DNA from 2 places in the Carnobacterium sp. GW821-FHT04C06 genome. Region 2 is predicted to be linked to the other one. Evidence: predicted binding sites of a transcription regulator. Region 2 holds the regulator's gene; the other holds the start of a gene.

Region 1 (8,113 bases), on a different contig from region 2:
ATTTTAGTATTAATCTTCCTATTTTGGAAAGAATTTAAATTAATTGCTTTTGATGAAGTATTTGCTAAAAGCATTGGTGTTCCAGTTCATGGCATTAGTATTTTATTATCAGCGATGACGGTCGTAACGATTATTATTGGACTGCAAACAGTTGGAGTTATTTTGATGAGTTCGTTATTAATCGGACCTGCTGTTGCCGCTAGACAATGGACGAATCGGTTAGCGGTGATGGTGAGTTTAGCAGCAGTTTTTGGTGGTGTTTCAGGGGTTTTAGGAACGGTTATTAGTTCCTTAGGTAAGCAAATTCCAACAGGACCAACAATCGTTGTTGTGATTAGCGTGATTGTGCTGATTAGTTTAGTGATAGCACCAAATCGTGGGATGTTGTGGAAATTAAAACAGCGTAGGCGTCAAAAAAAAGCATTGACTATCCGCTTAAATCAAGGAGGCGATTAGGATGCATCCAGAATTAGAAATTCAATTGATTGCGATTATTGTTTCACTTGCCTGTTCCTTACTGGGTGTCTTTTTAGTTTTAAGAGGAATGACAATGATGGCTGATGCGATTACACATACCATTTTATTAGGAATCGTGGTGGCCTTTTTTGCAACTGAAAATTTGGCCTCACCATTTTTAATTGTTGGTGCCGCTTTGATGGGTGTCTTTACGGTTTGGTTAACAGAATTGCTCCATCAAACAAGGCTATTAGCAAAAGATGCTTCAATTGGTGTGGTCTTCCCATTACTGTTTAGTATCGCGATTATTTTGATTTCCCGCTATGCAGGTTCTGTTCATTTAGACACGGATTCAGTACTACTTGGCGAATTGGCTTTTGCGCCATTTGAGCGAATGGTTATTTTTGGAGTGGATATAGGAGCACAAGGAATCTACTCAATGGGGATTATTTTAATCATCAACTTAATTTTTATTTTGTTATTTTATAAAGAATTAAAATTAGCCACTTTTGATGCGGTTTTAGCCGCTGCATTAGGATTTTCGCCAGTCATTTTACACTATGCGTTGATGACACTGGTTTCAGTCACTGCAGTTGGAGCATTTGAGGCAGTTGGATCAATTTTAGTAGTAGCTTTTATTGTGGGGCCACCTGTTACCGCGTATCTTTTGACAAATGAATTAAAGAAAATGTTATGGATTAGTGGCATTGTGGGTGTGATAGACAGTATCGTTGGATTCCAATTAGCGATGTTTTTGGATGTTTCAATTGCAGGGATGATTGCGGTTATTATTGGGATAACTTTCTTATTAGTCTTTATCTTCTCACCTAAAAAAGGATTGATTCAAGCTGTTAGACAACGAAATCGTCAAAAAAAAGAATTAGCCTATCGATTAAAAATGGAACCTATTAAATAAATTATTTTAAGTTTACTTTCTCGACAGAGAGTAAACTTTTTTTGTTTGTTCTAGCGAAAGAACTTGTGTTCGTGTATAATAAGAAATAAAGATGGAGGTGTAGAAAGATGGAACATGTCGTTTTACAATTTGCAGAACCAGTACGTGACACATCAAGAAAAATTATTCATGTGGATATGGATGCTTTCTATGCCTCTGTAGAAGAACGTGAAAATCCTGAATTAAAAGGAAAACCGTTAGTGATTGCTAGGCATCCAAAAGATAATGGTGGAAGAGGCGTCGTTACGACGGCTAATTACGAAGCGAGAAAATACGGTATTCATTCAGCTATGAGCGCTCAAAAAGCCTATGAACTTTGCCCACAAGCGATTTTTGTTCCAGGTAGACATGAACTTTACCAAGAAATTTCCACTCAAATTCGAGAAGTATTTAAGCACTACACAGATATCATTGAACCATTAGCTTTAGATGAAGCTTATTTAGACGTAACAGAAAATAAAAAAGGGATTAGTAGCGCTACGGTTATTGCAAAAATGATTCAAAAAGAAATTTGGGAAGAATTGCATTTAACTTGTTCAGCTGGCGTATCTTATAATAAATTTATTGCAAAACTAGCATCTGACTATAAAAAACCTGCCGGCATCACAGTTATTCCGCCAGAAAAAGCATTGGTCTTTTTAAAAGAATTACCCATTGGAAAATTTTATGGCGTAGGAAAGAAAACCGCTGAAAAAATGCATGATTGGGGCGTTTTTACGGGACAAGATTTAGTTGAAAAAAGCGAGATGGATTTGATTCAACGCTTCGGTAAGATGGGGTATTCCTTGTATCGAAAAGTAAGAGGAATTGATAACAATCCAGTTGAGAGTACTCGAGTGCGTAAGTCAGTAGGACGGGAGCATACGTATGGCCAACCTTTAACGATAGAAGAGGAAATCTTAGCAGAACTTCGTTTTTTAGCTGGAAAAGTACACACTTCTTTAGTAAAAGTTCAAAAACACGGGAAGGTGGTTGTGTTAAAAGTACGTACATCTGATTATGAAACAATGACCAAACGTATTAGTTTGCCTAGTTATGTAAAAGACAGTGAAGAAATTTATTTTCATGCGTTAAATTTATGGGAAGATGTGGGATTGATAGGGAAAGAAATTCGGTTATTAGGAATTACTGTGACCAACCTTGACCCGTTAACATTTGAAAATATTGTTTTGCCACTATGGGAAAAAGAAAAATAAGTTCAAAAATTCTGATGAACAGAGTTTTTGAACTTTTTTATTAGATGCTAGGTGCAAATTAGATGAATAAGTTGTACAATAGAAGAATACTAATACAGTTTTTGTGTTTGATTATAACATAGAAGGAGCGATTGAAATGAAGATATCATGGCATGGACAGTCTTGTGTTAAAATTTTAACAGATACAGATAAGCAAATTTTAATAGATCCCTATATTACAGGAAATCCCTTAAGTGATTTGGATGCAGGGACGATTGAAGCTGATGTGATTATTGTCACTCATGCTCATGCAGACCATATCGGAGATACTGCCGAGATTGCCAAACGAACAGGAGCTTTAATTGTTGCAAATGCTGAATTAGCCGGTTTTTTTGCGAGTCAAGGGCTTCAAACCCATGGCATGCAAATGGGTGGGAAACATCAATTTGATTTCGGTTTAATCAAAATGACTCCTGCAATACATGGTTCAATGTACGAAGTGCAAGGCCAACCTGTTACATTTGGCTTAGCAGCAGGAATTGTTTTGAGTGACGGATGCCACACTGTTTATCACGCAGGAGATACGGCTTTATTTTCAGATATGAAATTAATCGGAGAATTCAACAAAATAGATTTAGCTTTCTTACCAATTGGCGATAATTACACTATGGGACCAGAAGAAGCCGTAATCGCTAGTAAATGGCTAAAAGCTAATAAAGTTGTGCCAATTCATTACAATACATTTCCTTTGATTGAACAAGATCCAATTGCCTTTGTTGAAGCTTTACCTAAAAACGTAGGGGTGGCACTGCAAGTGGGAGAAATAATCGAATTATAAGTTGAAAAAGTCGGAGGATAGCAGATGACAACAAAACATGACCAGATCTTAACGTATATTGAAACGTTACCAGTTGGAGAGCGAATCTCAGTACGTTTGATTGCTAAAAATTTACAAGTAAGTGAAGGAACTGCTTATCGTGCCATTAAAGAAGCAGAAAATATAGGATTAGTTTCGACCATTCAACGAGTGGGAACTATCCGAATTGAGCGCAAAATGAAAGAACATTTTGAAAAATTAACCTATGGTGAAATCGTGAAGATTATCGAAGGGGATATTTTAGGTGGTATTGACGGGTTAGATAAAGTCTTAAATAAATTTGTCATCGGAGCGATGAAGGAAGACGCCATGCTACGTTACATTACACCAGGTTCACTAATGATTGTCGGAAATCGAATTGGGGCTCAGCGCCTCGCTTTAGAAAACGGTGCAGCAGTTTTAATTACCGGTGGATTTGATACAACTGAGGAGATTGTGGAATTAGCGAATCAGGCCAAATTGCCTGTTATTCGAACCACCTATGACTCCTTTACGGTTGCAACGTTAATCAACCGAGCAATGACGGATCAGCTGATTAAAAAAGACATTATGCTCGTTGGCGATATTTTTACGAATGTAGAAAAAACCATCTATTTAAATAGTGAAGATACAGTAGCGGATTACCGCAAATTAAATGATGAAAGTCGACATTCGCGTTTCCCAATTGTGAATAAAAAAATGCGCTTAATCGGGATTGTAACAGCTAAAGATGTGGTTGGAAAGCCAGATAATCTAAGTATTGAACGAGTGATGACAAAGGATCCCTCTTATGTTAAAACACATATGAGTGTGGCAAGTGTGGGGCATTTAATGATTTGGGATGGGCTAGAGGTTATGCCTGTTGTGAAAGATGATTTAACCTTGATTGGGATTATTTCTAGACAAGATGTGATGAAAGCGATGCAACTAGCGCAACGCCAACCACAGGTGGGAGATACGATTGCCGATCAAATTGCAGAACAGCTAGAGTTAACAAGTGAAAATCCTGACGATTGGCATTCAGCTATTCCAGCATTCAAGTTTAAAGTGACGCCTCAAATGACCAACAGTGTTGGAACCATCTCTTTTGGTGTATTAAGTGAACTTGTTGCTAGCGCTTCTCAGCGAACACTTTTAGCGTATCAAAAGCGCAATGCAGTCATTGAGCAAATGAATTTACATTATTTTAAAATGATTCAATTAGAAAGTGAATTAGAGATTCGTCCACGAGTCCTAGAAATTGGGAGGCGCTCGTCTAAGCTAGACATTGAAGTATTTATTGAAAATACCCTTGTTGCCAAAGCCATTGTGATTTGTCAATTGATGGAGCGTACCTAACTAAACGAATTAAAAGGAGTAAATTGAATGAATGAATCCATTTTTACTGAAATACTAACAGCTATCAAAGAACATCGAACTATTATTATCCATCGTCATCAAAGACCAGACCCAGACGCCTTAGGTTCACAAGGTGGACTATATGAACTATTAAAAGCAACGTTTCCTGAAAAACGTCTTTTAAAAGCAGGAGGATCGGTAGAAGGTCTAGCATTCTTATCTGAAATGGATCAAGTAGAAGCTGCTGATTATAAAGACGCACTAGTTATCGTAACAGACACAGCGAATAGTCCACGCATTAGTGGTGAAAACTATTCAAAAGGCGATATGCTAATTAAAATAGATCACCACCCAAATGATGAACCATACGGTGATCTTGTCTACGTTAACACAGAGGCGAGTAGCTGCAGTGAAATTATTGTTGATTTTTATCATGCTTGTCAATCAGAGTTAACAATGACAGATGAAGCGGCCCGCCTATTATATGCAGGAATAGTCGGAGACACAGGGCGTTTCCTATATCCAGCGACAACCTCCCATACCTTAAAAATTGCTGCTGAATTAATGGACTATTCATTTTCAGCCACAGCATTAAATAATCAGCTAAATACAATGAGTAAAGCAGTGGCCCATTTATCCGGTTATGTCTTACAAAATATTAAAGTTGACGAAAATGGGGTTGGGAATGTTCTTTTAACAAATGAGATTTTAAAAGAATTTGGTGTGGCTGATTCTGAAACAGCAGCAATTGTCTCGTTGCCAGGAAGTGTCGAAGGCATTTTAATGTGGGGGATTTTTGTTGAACAAGAAGAAGGTTACTTCCGTTGTCGCTTACGCTCAAAAGGCCCAGCAATCAATGAAGTAGCAAAACGCCATCATGGTGGCGGACATCCATTAGCTAGTGGTGCAAATGCAAAAGATCGCGCAGAAATTGCAGAAATTCTTACTGAATTTGAAGCATTAGCCATCGAGTGGAATCAATAAAAATCGACAAAAAAAGTTCTTTCAATTTTGAAAGAACTTTTTTTGTCGATTACGTGATTACTCACCAGTTGGATTCCAAAACCATTTGAAGCCGTCTTTTTCAAGCAATTGATCGCTACAAACAGGTCCCATTGAACCACTTGGATAATTTGGGAATTCTGGAGTTTCTTTGTCCCATGCTTGACGAATAACGTCAACAAATTTCCACGATTGAGCCACTTCATCCCAATGAGTGAAGTTGGTAGAGTCGCCATTTAAACAATCAAGAATTAATTTTTCATAAGCTTCTGGACTATTTGCTGAAGTTTCAGCCGAATTTTTATGTTTTAAATTCAATAATTCCGTTTCTAAACCTTGACCGATTTTTTTTGAATTTAATTGAAGTGAAAAACCTTCCGTTGGTTGAATGTAAATCGTCAGCACATTTGGTTCTTGCGGAGTTGTGTGGTCTTCACTGAACAAATTTAACGGCATCCCTTTAAATTGAATATTGATTTGAGTTCCTTTTTCACGCAATTTTTTACCTGTACGGATGTAGAAGGGAACGCCGGCCCATCTAAAGTTATCAATCATGACTTTACCTGCTACAAAAGTTTCTGTTTGTGAAGCGGGATCTACATTTTGTTCTTCACGGTAACCAAGTGATTTTTCGTCATGAACAGTGCTTGCACCATATTGACCACGAACAAAATAATGACGAACTTCTTCTGGTTTGAAGATGCGAACAGAACGCAGTGCTTTGATTTTTTCTTCACGAATTTCTTCGTCTTTTAATTCAATTGGTGGCTCCATTGCTAAAAGAGAGACAACTTGTAAAATATGATTTTGAACCATATCACGAAGAGCTCCACTTGTTTCATAGTAGCCGCCACGTTCTTCAACACCAATTGATTCGCTTAAGGTAATTTGAATATTATCGATATAGCGGTTGTTCCACATTGACTCAAAAATAGCATTCGCAAAACGAACGGCTGAAATATTTTGAATCATTTCTTTTCCTAGATAATGATCGATGCGATAAATTTGATTTTCATGGAAAGAAGCGCGAATTTGGTCATTTAAGATAGCAGCACTTTCATAGTCATGTCCAAATGGTTTTTCTATAATCAAACGATTGAATCCATCATCAGTAATTAATTCTTCAGCTTTTAAATGTTCTGTAATTGTCCCAAAGAAGTTTGGCGACATTGCTAGGTAATAAATACGATTATTTTCAAGCTGATATTTTTCGTCCAGCTTTGTTGATAATTCTTTTAGTTCGGAATAGTGTTCCGTATCGGTCACATTATGAGCTTGATAGTAAAAATGACTCGCAAATTTTGTCGCCTCTTCTGTTGAATCGGCTAAATCTTTAATTGTCTCCATTACAATCTCACGGTAGTATTCATTTGTCCATTCACGTCTAGCCGTTCCAATAACTGCAAAATGCTCTTTTAAAAAACCTTTTTTATATAAACGGTAAAGCGATGGATAAAGTTTTCGTTTTGCTAAGTCACCTGTTCCGCCGAAAATGGTGAAAAGGGCTGTTTTTTCTTGATTCATACAGAGTACCTCACTTTCAAATGCCGCTTAATTATATAAGCTAATCCTCATTATAACTTGATTATTGTTTTTATTGTACTGTTTTATCTTGAGGGACGCAATCCTTTCTGAAAAAAAATTGAAGTTTCCTTGGAAATGTCAGAACACGAAGAAGACTAAAATCAATAGAAAACACCTGTTAATGAAATATTTTGTCAGCGTAACGGCTTTTTTTATGTTATAATATTAAGGATGCAAAACAGCACCAAGAGAAAAGAGGCGAAAAAATGGAACATACTTTTGAAAAATTTGGCTTACAACCATTTTTAATAGACGCAATCAACGAGATTGGCTTCAAGGAAGCGACTGAAGTTCAAGAAAAATTGATCCCTGCCATCATGAAAGGCGAAAGTGTTATCGGACAATCTCAAACTGGAACAGGAAAAACCCATACTTTTTTACTTCCATTATTCAATAAAATTGATCCTTTAAAAGCAGAAGTTCAAGTAGTTATTACCACACCAAGTCGTGAGTTAGCTGAACAAATTTATCAAGCAGCGTTGCAACTTGCAAAACACGCACCGGAAAAAATTATTGTTCAAAGTTTCGTAGGTGGAACAGACAAGAAACGTCAAATGACTAAATTAAATGGTACACAACCACATATTGTCATTGGAACACCAGGACGTATTTTGGATATGGTAAACGAAAATGCTTTATTGATTCATACAGCGCCAGTTTTAGTTATTGATGAAGCGGATATGACGCTAGATATGGGATTTTTAGAAGATGTCGATCAAATTGCAGGACGCTTGCCAAACAACCTAC
Region 2 (8,113 bases):
GTAAAGAAATGAATTTAAAAAAAGTCGGTCATCAGCATAAAGAAATTTATGTGTCTGACCCTAAAAGAGTGGCACCTGAAAAGTTAAAAACAGTCTTGCGATTCCCAATCCATCAAATAATAATTATAGAAAATCCCGTTTATTTAAATGGGTTTTTAAGTTCTTAATGAATACTATTAGACAAATTGCTCAAATAAAGTTATTCTTAAATAGAAGAATTTTTCTTTAAATTTAGTAAAAGAGGTGTAGCTGATGAAAAATCAATGGAGACTAGTTGTTGGTATTATTTTAGTACTAATCGTTGCGTTATTTGCTATTTTAAATGTTTCAGAAGTACCTGTGAATTTTGGCTTTACAAAAGTTGAGTGGCCATTAATCATGGTGATTTTAGGTTCATTATTTGTTGGTGCGATTGCAGCAGTTTTAGTTTCAACGGGATCAAGTATACAATTAAAAAAACAAGTGAAGCAACAAGGAAAAGAATTGACGACATTTGATCAAAAAGTAGCTGAGCGTACTGAAAGTTTAAAAGCGGAGTATGAAAACAAGCTTGCAGAAAAAGAAATCGCATTAGCAGAAAACAAGAAAAAAATTGATAGTTTAGAGCAAGAATTAGTTACAAAACTAACAACACCGCCAACTGAAAATACGCTTTAATTGAAAGAAGGAATTCAACTATGATTAAAGTGGTGTTTACGTATCAAACAAAAACATCTGATTTACCAGAATTAATGGAGAAGTTTCAACAATCTGCAAGTTCTGAGTTTAATGGAATTGTGAATAATCTAGGAATCAATCAATTTAAACGAAGTAAAGGAGATCAAACGGTTGTCGTTCTTGATATTTATTATGAATCGCTTAGTGACTATGATGAGCGGACTATCTATGAACGCAGTCTGGATGCATGGAATGACATTTGGTTTAATCCAACTAATAAGCATAAAGAACTTTCAGTTGAAGTTTTTGAAGTTCTAAATAAAACCTTTTAAACAAAAGCAACTTACATTAAATGTAAGTTGCTTTTTTTAGTTAAAAATGATGGAAAGATTAGTTATTTCATCGGGGTTTTGAAGGGTAAAAAAAAGAATTGACTCTTAGTAGCTTAGATGGTATTTTATACAGGTTGGCAATTTTAAATAAAGGGGAATATCATTAATGAAAAACGAGCAACATCACGTAAAACAAGTTATAATTGATCCGACAGCGATTGGATTGTTTGGTTTAGCAATGGTTACTTTAGTAGCCTCATCTCAAAAATTAGGCTGGACAGAAAACGTAAGTGGCGTGTTGCCATGGGCAATTTTCTTAGGCGGAATTGCTCAGTTGATTGCTTCTAACTATGATGCAAAACATAATAACGTATTTGGCGCAACAGCTTTTGCTGGTTATGGATTATTTTGGTTAGGAACAGGAATGAGCTGGATGATTCAAAATGGTTTGTTTGGAGAAGTACTACAATCTTCTTTCGATCCAAATGAATTAGGTTTTGCTTTCCTTGGCTACTTTATTTTCACAGTCTTTATGACCGTGGGAGCTTTAGAAACAAACAAGGTCTTATTCTTTATTTTCTTTTTAATTGACTTTTTATTCCTAGGATTGTTTATGTCAACTTTTGGAATTGCAACAGACTTCTTCCACATGATGGCAGCAGTTGCGGAATTTTTAATTTCAATTTTATCATTCTATGGCGCAGCAGCAGCTGTTTTGAATGGACACTTTGGCTTTACGTTCCTACCAATCGGCAAGCCTTTTGGGATTATCAAAAAATAATTAAAGTAAAACCTTCAGTTAAGCAACGAACAAATTGCTTAACTGAAGGTTTTTTTATTTTTTAATCATATCAATATGAGGAATCTCGTCTTCTAAATAAATCTCGCCATTGATTGGTTCAAAGCCAAATTGACTATAGAACTTTTGTAAATAAGCTTGTGCTTGAATTTCAACGGCTTGATTTGGAAATTTATCATCAATTGTTTTTAAAATAATCGTTAATAACTCTTTGCCTAAGCCAGTCCCACGTTGTTCTTTCACTGTTAAAATACGGCCAAACATTAATTTTTCTTGACTTGGAATGATGCGTCCATAAGCCTGTATCTGGCCATTTTGTTCATTAAACACATGGATGCTGATTAAATCCTTATCGTCTACATCTGGATAAAAACATTCTTGCTCGACAATAAAAACGTTCACTCGAGCTTGATAGATTTGAAAAAGTTCAGTCGTTGTTAATTCATTAAATCTTTTTATTTTCCACGTCATCACATTAGCCCCTTTAGTTGATTTTATTAGTTAATCATAGTATAAAATTAAACGAAATGATTTGCAATTAGAAATAAACGGCTAAGAATTAAAAAGCGAAAAAATCAAGAGTTCAACTACTTTATTTTCTAAAAATTTGGTATACTAAATAAGTTGGGAGTGATTAGATTGTTAAAATCTCGAATGAACTGGAAATTAAATCAACCACAAACGAATGAAGCAGCGATTACAGCTTTAAGCGAAGAACTTTCGACTTCTCCGTTAGTATCGACTTTACTAGTTAATCGTGGTTTGGACACAAAAGACAAAGCACAGCATTTTTTGAAACCAGATGAAACTTGGATTCATGATCCATTTTTAATGTATGATATGGAAAAAACCGTTGAACGAATTACGCAAGCAATTGAACATGGTCAAAAAATAGTCGTTTATGGCGATTATGATGCTGATGGCGTAACAAGTACGGCTGTTTTAAAAGAAACGATTGAAATGCTTGGTGGTGAAGTAGATTTCTATATTCCAAATCGATTTACAGATGGTTATGGACCGAATGTCCAAGCTTTTGAAAGATTGATTGAAGAGGGAGCGGAATTGATTGTGACGTGTGACAATGGGGTTTCAGGTCACGAAGCAATTGCTAAAGCTAAGGAATTAGGAATTGATGTGATTGTAACGGATCACCATGAAATGCCAGAGATTTTGCCAGAGGCATATGCAATTGTTCATCCAAAACATCCACAAGGAGCGTATCCTTTTGGTGAATTAGCTGGAGTAGGTGTTGCCTTCAAACTAGCAACCGCATTATTAGGCGAATTTCCAACTGAACTAGTAGATCTAGTAGCGATTGGAACTATTGCTGATCTAGTTTCATTGACGGATGAGAACCGAGCGTTAGTGATTTTAGGGCTAGAAATGTTAAAAGTTTCTGAACGATTAGGTTTTTTAGCATTAGCAAAAGTTGCAGGAATAGAAAAAGAGACCATTACAGAAGAAACGATTGGCTTTACCATCGCGCCTCGTCTAAATGCTGTCGGTCGTTTAGGTGAAGCAGGGCCAGCAGTTGCTTTATTAACGACCTTTGATGAAGAAGAAGCAATCGAGCTTGCAACCTTTATTAATACAAAAAATGAAGAGCGTCAAGCCTTTGTGGCAAAAATTACAGAAGAAGCCTTCCAAATGATTGCAGAAATGAAAGAAACACCGCCTGTGTATTTATTAGCGAAGTCCGATTGGCACGAAGGTGTACTTGGAATTGTTGCAAGTAAAATTGTTGGTGCCACAGGAAAACCCGCACTTGTGTTGAATATTGACACTGAAAATGGAATCGCTAAAGGTTCTGGACGGAGCATTAGCGCGTATAACTTGTATGATGCAATTAATGAAGTCCGAGATTTAACCACCCATTTTGGTGGACATCATATGGCAGCAGGTCTAACACTGCCAATTGAACATATTGAGACCTTACAAACACAACTAAATCAGTATGCGTTAACGCATGATTTAGTCGGAAACTTGAATGAAGAACTAGTAATTGATGAAACGATTGAATTAACAGATATCACCGTTGCAACGATTGAAGAATTGGCTAGTTTAGCGCCATTTGGTACAGACAATCCAAAGCCTGTTTTCTTACTTGAACATGTTCAGGCAGAAGATATACGTAAAATTGGTGGCAACAATGCCCATTTAAAACTCAAAGCAACAAAAAACAATGTGAATTTAGACGTGATTGGATTTCAATTAGGCACAGTTGCTGATGAAATTAATAACCATTCGGAAGTGTCATTGGTAGGGAAGCTTTCTATAAATGAATGGAATGGCAACCGTAAGCCTCAGTTGATGCTTGAAGATATTGCAATGGACGGACTTCAAGTTGTTGATTTGAGAGGGAGCAATTTAGCAGCAGGTCTTTGGGTACAAGGCGCAGCTTGTTATCTATTTTATAATAAGAAAAGCTACCAAACTCATAATGATAAAGTTCCAATGGGCAGTGAAAGTGTTTTGATTGAGTCCAAAGAAGATGCTGAAGCTTTTAAAACGCAACATTCAACCTTTGTATTTATCGATTGTCCAAACGAATTAGAATGGATTTCGTCAACGATTCGGGGAAATACACCAGAAAAGTTAGTTACTGCCTTTTTTAGTGAATCAGAAAGTTACCTAAATGGGATGCCAAGCCGAACACAATTTGGAGAATTATTTAAATTCGTAGCCACACACAAAGATGTTGATATTCGACATAAGCTGTCTATTTTAGCAAATTATCTAAAAATCAAAGATAACTTATTAATTTTCATGATTAACGTGTTTTTTGAACTAGGATTTGTTACAATAGACAATGGCGTAATGAACTATGTCAAAGATGCTCCAAAAAAAGAGTTGTCTGATGCAGAAAATTACCAAAAACGACTAAATCAAATAGAAGCCGAAAAAATCTTGCTGTACAGCCATTTTGCAGAATTAGAAATCTGGTTAAAACAACAAATTAATGAAGCCTCGTAAAATTTGAATGGAGGATTTATAGATGGATTTAAAACAATATATTGCAGATGTAAAAGACTTCCCTGAAAAAGGAATTATTTTCCGTGACATTTCACCCTTAATGGCAGACGGAGAAGCTTATCGTTATGCAACTAACGAAATTGCAAAATACGCAAAAGACAAAGGCGTTGAAATGATCGTTGGACCAGAAGCTCGTGGATTTATTGTAGGTTGCCCAGTGGCCTATGAATTAGGAATCGGTTTTGCTCCTGCTCGTAAAAAAGGCAAACTGCCAAGAGAAACAGTTGAAGTTAGCTATGGTTTAGAGTATGGATCAGATGTTTTGCAAATTCACAAAGACGCTATCAAACCAGGTCAAAAAGTGATGGTTTGTGATGATTTACTAGCAACCGGTGGAACCATTGCAGCGACGATTCAATTAATCGAAAAATTAGGTGGAATTGTTGTAGGAACAGCTTTCTTAATCGAATTAACAGATTTAAATGGTCGTGCTCAAATTGAAGGATACGATATCTTCACTTTAATGGACTACTAAAATAAAAATCCCCCTCAAGTTAGATTGATTCTAACCTGAAGGGGATTCTTTTTATGCGATTGATTTTGGATTTTTAGGAGAGCGTCCTAGGACAAACTCGATAATCGTTAAAACAACTAAAATACCAACGATAATTGCAAACCAATTAGATGTTTGAATGCCGAAATCCCAAGTGTTATAAATCCAGATGACAATGCCACTATAAATAATTGAAAGAATATTCAAAACAGCAAATGCCCATAAATTTCCATTTTCTTTATTGCGTAAGTACATAACGGAAAGACCAACACTTAAAAGAATCCAAGCAACTTGAATCAATAAGCTAAACCAATAAAACAATAATGCAACCATTTCACTTAACCTCCTTATGTGAGAATAAAAAAAGCCTTATATACAAAGTTTAGCACAATTATTTGTAGAGACAACTAAAAAGCATTAAAAAAGAGCTTCCTAATAAAGGAAACTCTGAAAGTCTTAAAAAATGTGACTCCGGTATAATCCAACAACTTTTCCAAGAATGGTTACTTCACTAAGAATAATCGGATCCATTCCATCGTTTTCAGGTTGCAAGCGGTAATGATCTTTTTCTTTGAAGAATCGTTTACAAGTTGCTTCATCTTCACTTGTCATAGCAATCACGATATCGCCATTATCAGCATTTGATTGTTTGCGAACAATTACAGCATCGCCATCTAAAATTCCACAATTGATCATACTTTCACCACGAATAGTTAGCATGAACAACGCTTCATTTGCATATTGCAGATGAGGAGGTAGTGGGAAATAATCAGTGGCTTCTTCAACTGCTAATATCGGTTCACCAGCTGTAACGGTTCCTAGAAGGGGAATCTTATCCATTGGGACACCAAGTTTAGACAATCCAAGTGCAGTTAACTCAATAGCACGAGGTTTACTAGGATCTCGTTGAATAAAGCCGTTTTTTTCTAAACGTGATAAGTGGCCATGTACCGTTGACGTTGAAGAAAGAGATACAGCAGTACCAATCTCACGAACAGTTGGGGGATACCCTTTTAGTTGAACTTGTTCATGTATGTACTGTAATACTTCAATTTGTCTAGATTCTGGAGTTTTACGCATGATTAAATGCACCTCGTTTCTTTATCAATTTTCTTAACTATAGAATACCATAAATAATCACAGAATTCAAACAGATGTTCGGTGAAAATTAAATTTCTATTCCTAGTGTCTTGAAAGCTTTGTAAGAATAAACTAATTTTTAGGCAAATGGATATATTTTCAGCTTAATTTTTGATATAGTTAAGAGGTCAAATGAAACGAGATGGAGTGAATTAAATGCTATCTAAAGAAAAAATAGCCCGAATTAACGAGCTAGCCAATAAGTCTAAGAGCGAAACCCTCAGCTTATCAGAGCAACAAGAACAAAAAGAATTAAGAGAAGAATATTTACAAGCTTTCCGCGGTGGAATGAGAAATCATATCGAAGGAATGAAAGTTGTCGACAATGATGGGACAGACGTTACTCCTGAAAAGTTAAAGCAAATTCAAAAAGAAAAAGGATTACACGACCGCTAAAAATAAGAAGGAAATGAGACATATAAGTAGAAAACGCTTTATCAATTGTTAAAATTTGGCGTTTAATCGTTAAAATAAATACAATAATTCTATGAAAGCGTTGCGTAAAACGATTTAAAACAGTAAAATAGAGATATTAAAACTGAAAGGATGATTTAATTGTTCGATACAACTGACCAACTTGCAGTAAACACGATTAGAACACTAAGTATGGATGCGATTCAAAAAGCAAACTCAGGACACCCAGGTTTACCAATGGGGGCTGCTCCAATGGCGTACACGCTATGGACAAAACATTTAAACGTAAACCCAAGCAACTCATCATGGGTAAATCGCGATCGCTTTGTACTTTCAGCAGGACATGGTTCAATGCTATTATATAGTTTGTTACATTTATCAGGTTACAAACTATCAATGGAGGATTTGAAAAATTTCCGTCAATGGGATAGCTTAACCCCTGGTCATCCAGAAGTACATCATACAGATGGTGTTGAAGCAACAACAGGTCCTCTTGGACAAGGAATTGCAAATAGTGTCGGAATGGCAATGGCAGAAGCCCATCTAGCGGCAACGTATAATAAAGAAAATCATCAAATCGTTGATCATTATACCTATGCTTTATGTGGTGATGGAGATTTAATGGAAGGCGTATCAGCTGAAGCAGCAAGTTTAGCAGGTCATTTAGAGCTAGGCAAACTTGTGGTATTATATGATTCAAATGATATTTCATTAGATGGTCCTACTTCAAAAGCTTTTACTGAAAATGTAGGCAAACGTTTTGAAGCGTATAATTGGCAACATATTTTAGTTAAAGATGGAAATGATCTAGCTGAAATCGAAAAAGCGATTGAAGCAGCAAAAGCAGAAACTAAAAAACCAACTTTAATTGAAGTAAAAACAGTGATTGGCTTTGGTGCTCCAAATGAAGGAACATCTAAAGTTCACGGTGCACCACTTGGAATGGATGGAATCGAAGCGACTAAAAAAGCTTACGGTTGGGATTATCCAGCGTTCACTGTTCCAAATGAAGTAGCTACACGTTTTAAAGAAACAATGATTGATCAAGGAGCTAAATCAGAAAGTGAATGGAATGAATTGTTCGCTTCATATAAAGCTGAATATCCAGAATTAGCTGCTCAATTTGAATTAGCAATGTCTGGGAACTTACCAACTGATTGGGATAAAGAATTACCAGTTTACGAAGAAGGCGAAAGTGCTGCTTCTCGTGTGACAGGTAGTGAAACCATTCAAGCATTGTCAAAA

The links. Region 2 encodes LexA, which represses DNA repair genes until DNA is damaged. Its sites were predicted from a motif close to CNAACANNTGTTNG; they were not measured.
Region 1: dinB (DNA polymerase IV) is a predicted target of LexA. The motif match lies at 1,431-1,444, and genes of this name have one in related genera.

Annotation. Positions count from the first base shown of each region.
Region 1 covers NZ_JBWKTN010000001.1:489,088-497,200, reverse strand. Annotated here, with positions in the region: gene AC07SW_RS02415 (metal ABC transporter permease) at 1-456, shown strand, start outside; gene AC07SW_RS02410 (metal ABC transporter permease) at 458-1,372, shown strand; gene dinB (DNA polymerase IV) at 1,480-2,607, shown strand; gene AC07SW_RS02400 (metal-dependent hydrolase) at 2,744-3,424, shown strand; gene AC07SW_RS02395 (DRTGG domain-containing protein) at 3,449-4,780, shown strand; gene AC07SW_RS02390 (DHH family phosphoesterase) at 4,808-5,764, shown strand; gene zwf (glucose-6-phosphate dehydrogenase) at 5,822-7,306, opposite strand; gene AC07SW_RS02380 (DEAD/DEAH box helicase) at 7,573-8,113, shown strand, end outside.
Region 2 covers NZ_JBWKTN010000005.1:99,239-107,351, reverse strand. Annotated here, with positions in the region: gene AC07SW_RS09945 (GyrI-like domain-containing protein) at 1-167, shown strand, start outside; gene AC07SW_RS09940 (LapA family protein) at 253-657, shown strand; gene AC07SW_RS09935 (hypothetical protein) at 678-989, shown strand; gene AC07SW_RS09930 (acetate uptake transporter) at 1,156-1,770, shown strand; gene AC07SW_RS09925 (GNAT family N-acetyltransferase) at 1,825-2,259, opposite strand; gene recJ (single-stranded-DNA-specific exonuclease RecJ) at 2,428-4,761, shown strand; gene AC07SW_RS09915 (adenine phosphoribosyltransferase) at 4,784-5,296, shown strand; gene AC07SW_RS09910 (hypothetical protein) at 5,348-5,647, opposite strand; gene lexA (transcriptional repressor LexA) at 5,771-6,394, opposite strand; gene AC07SW_RS09900 (DUF896 family protein) at 6,611-6,850, shown strand; gene tkt (transketolase) at 7,010-8,113, shown strand, end outside.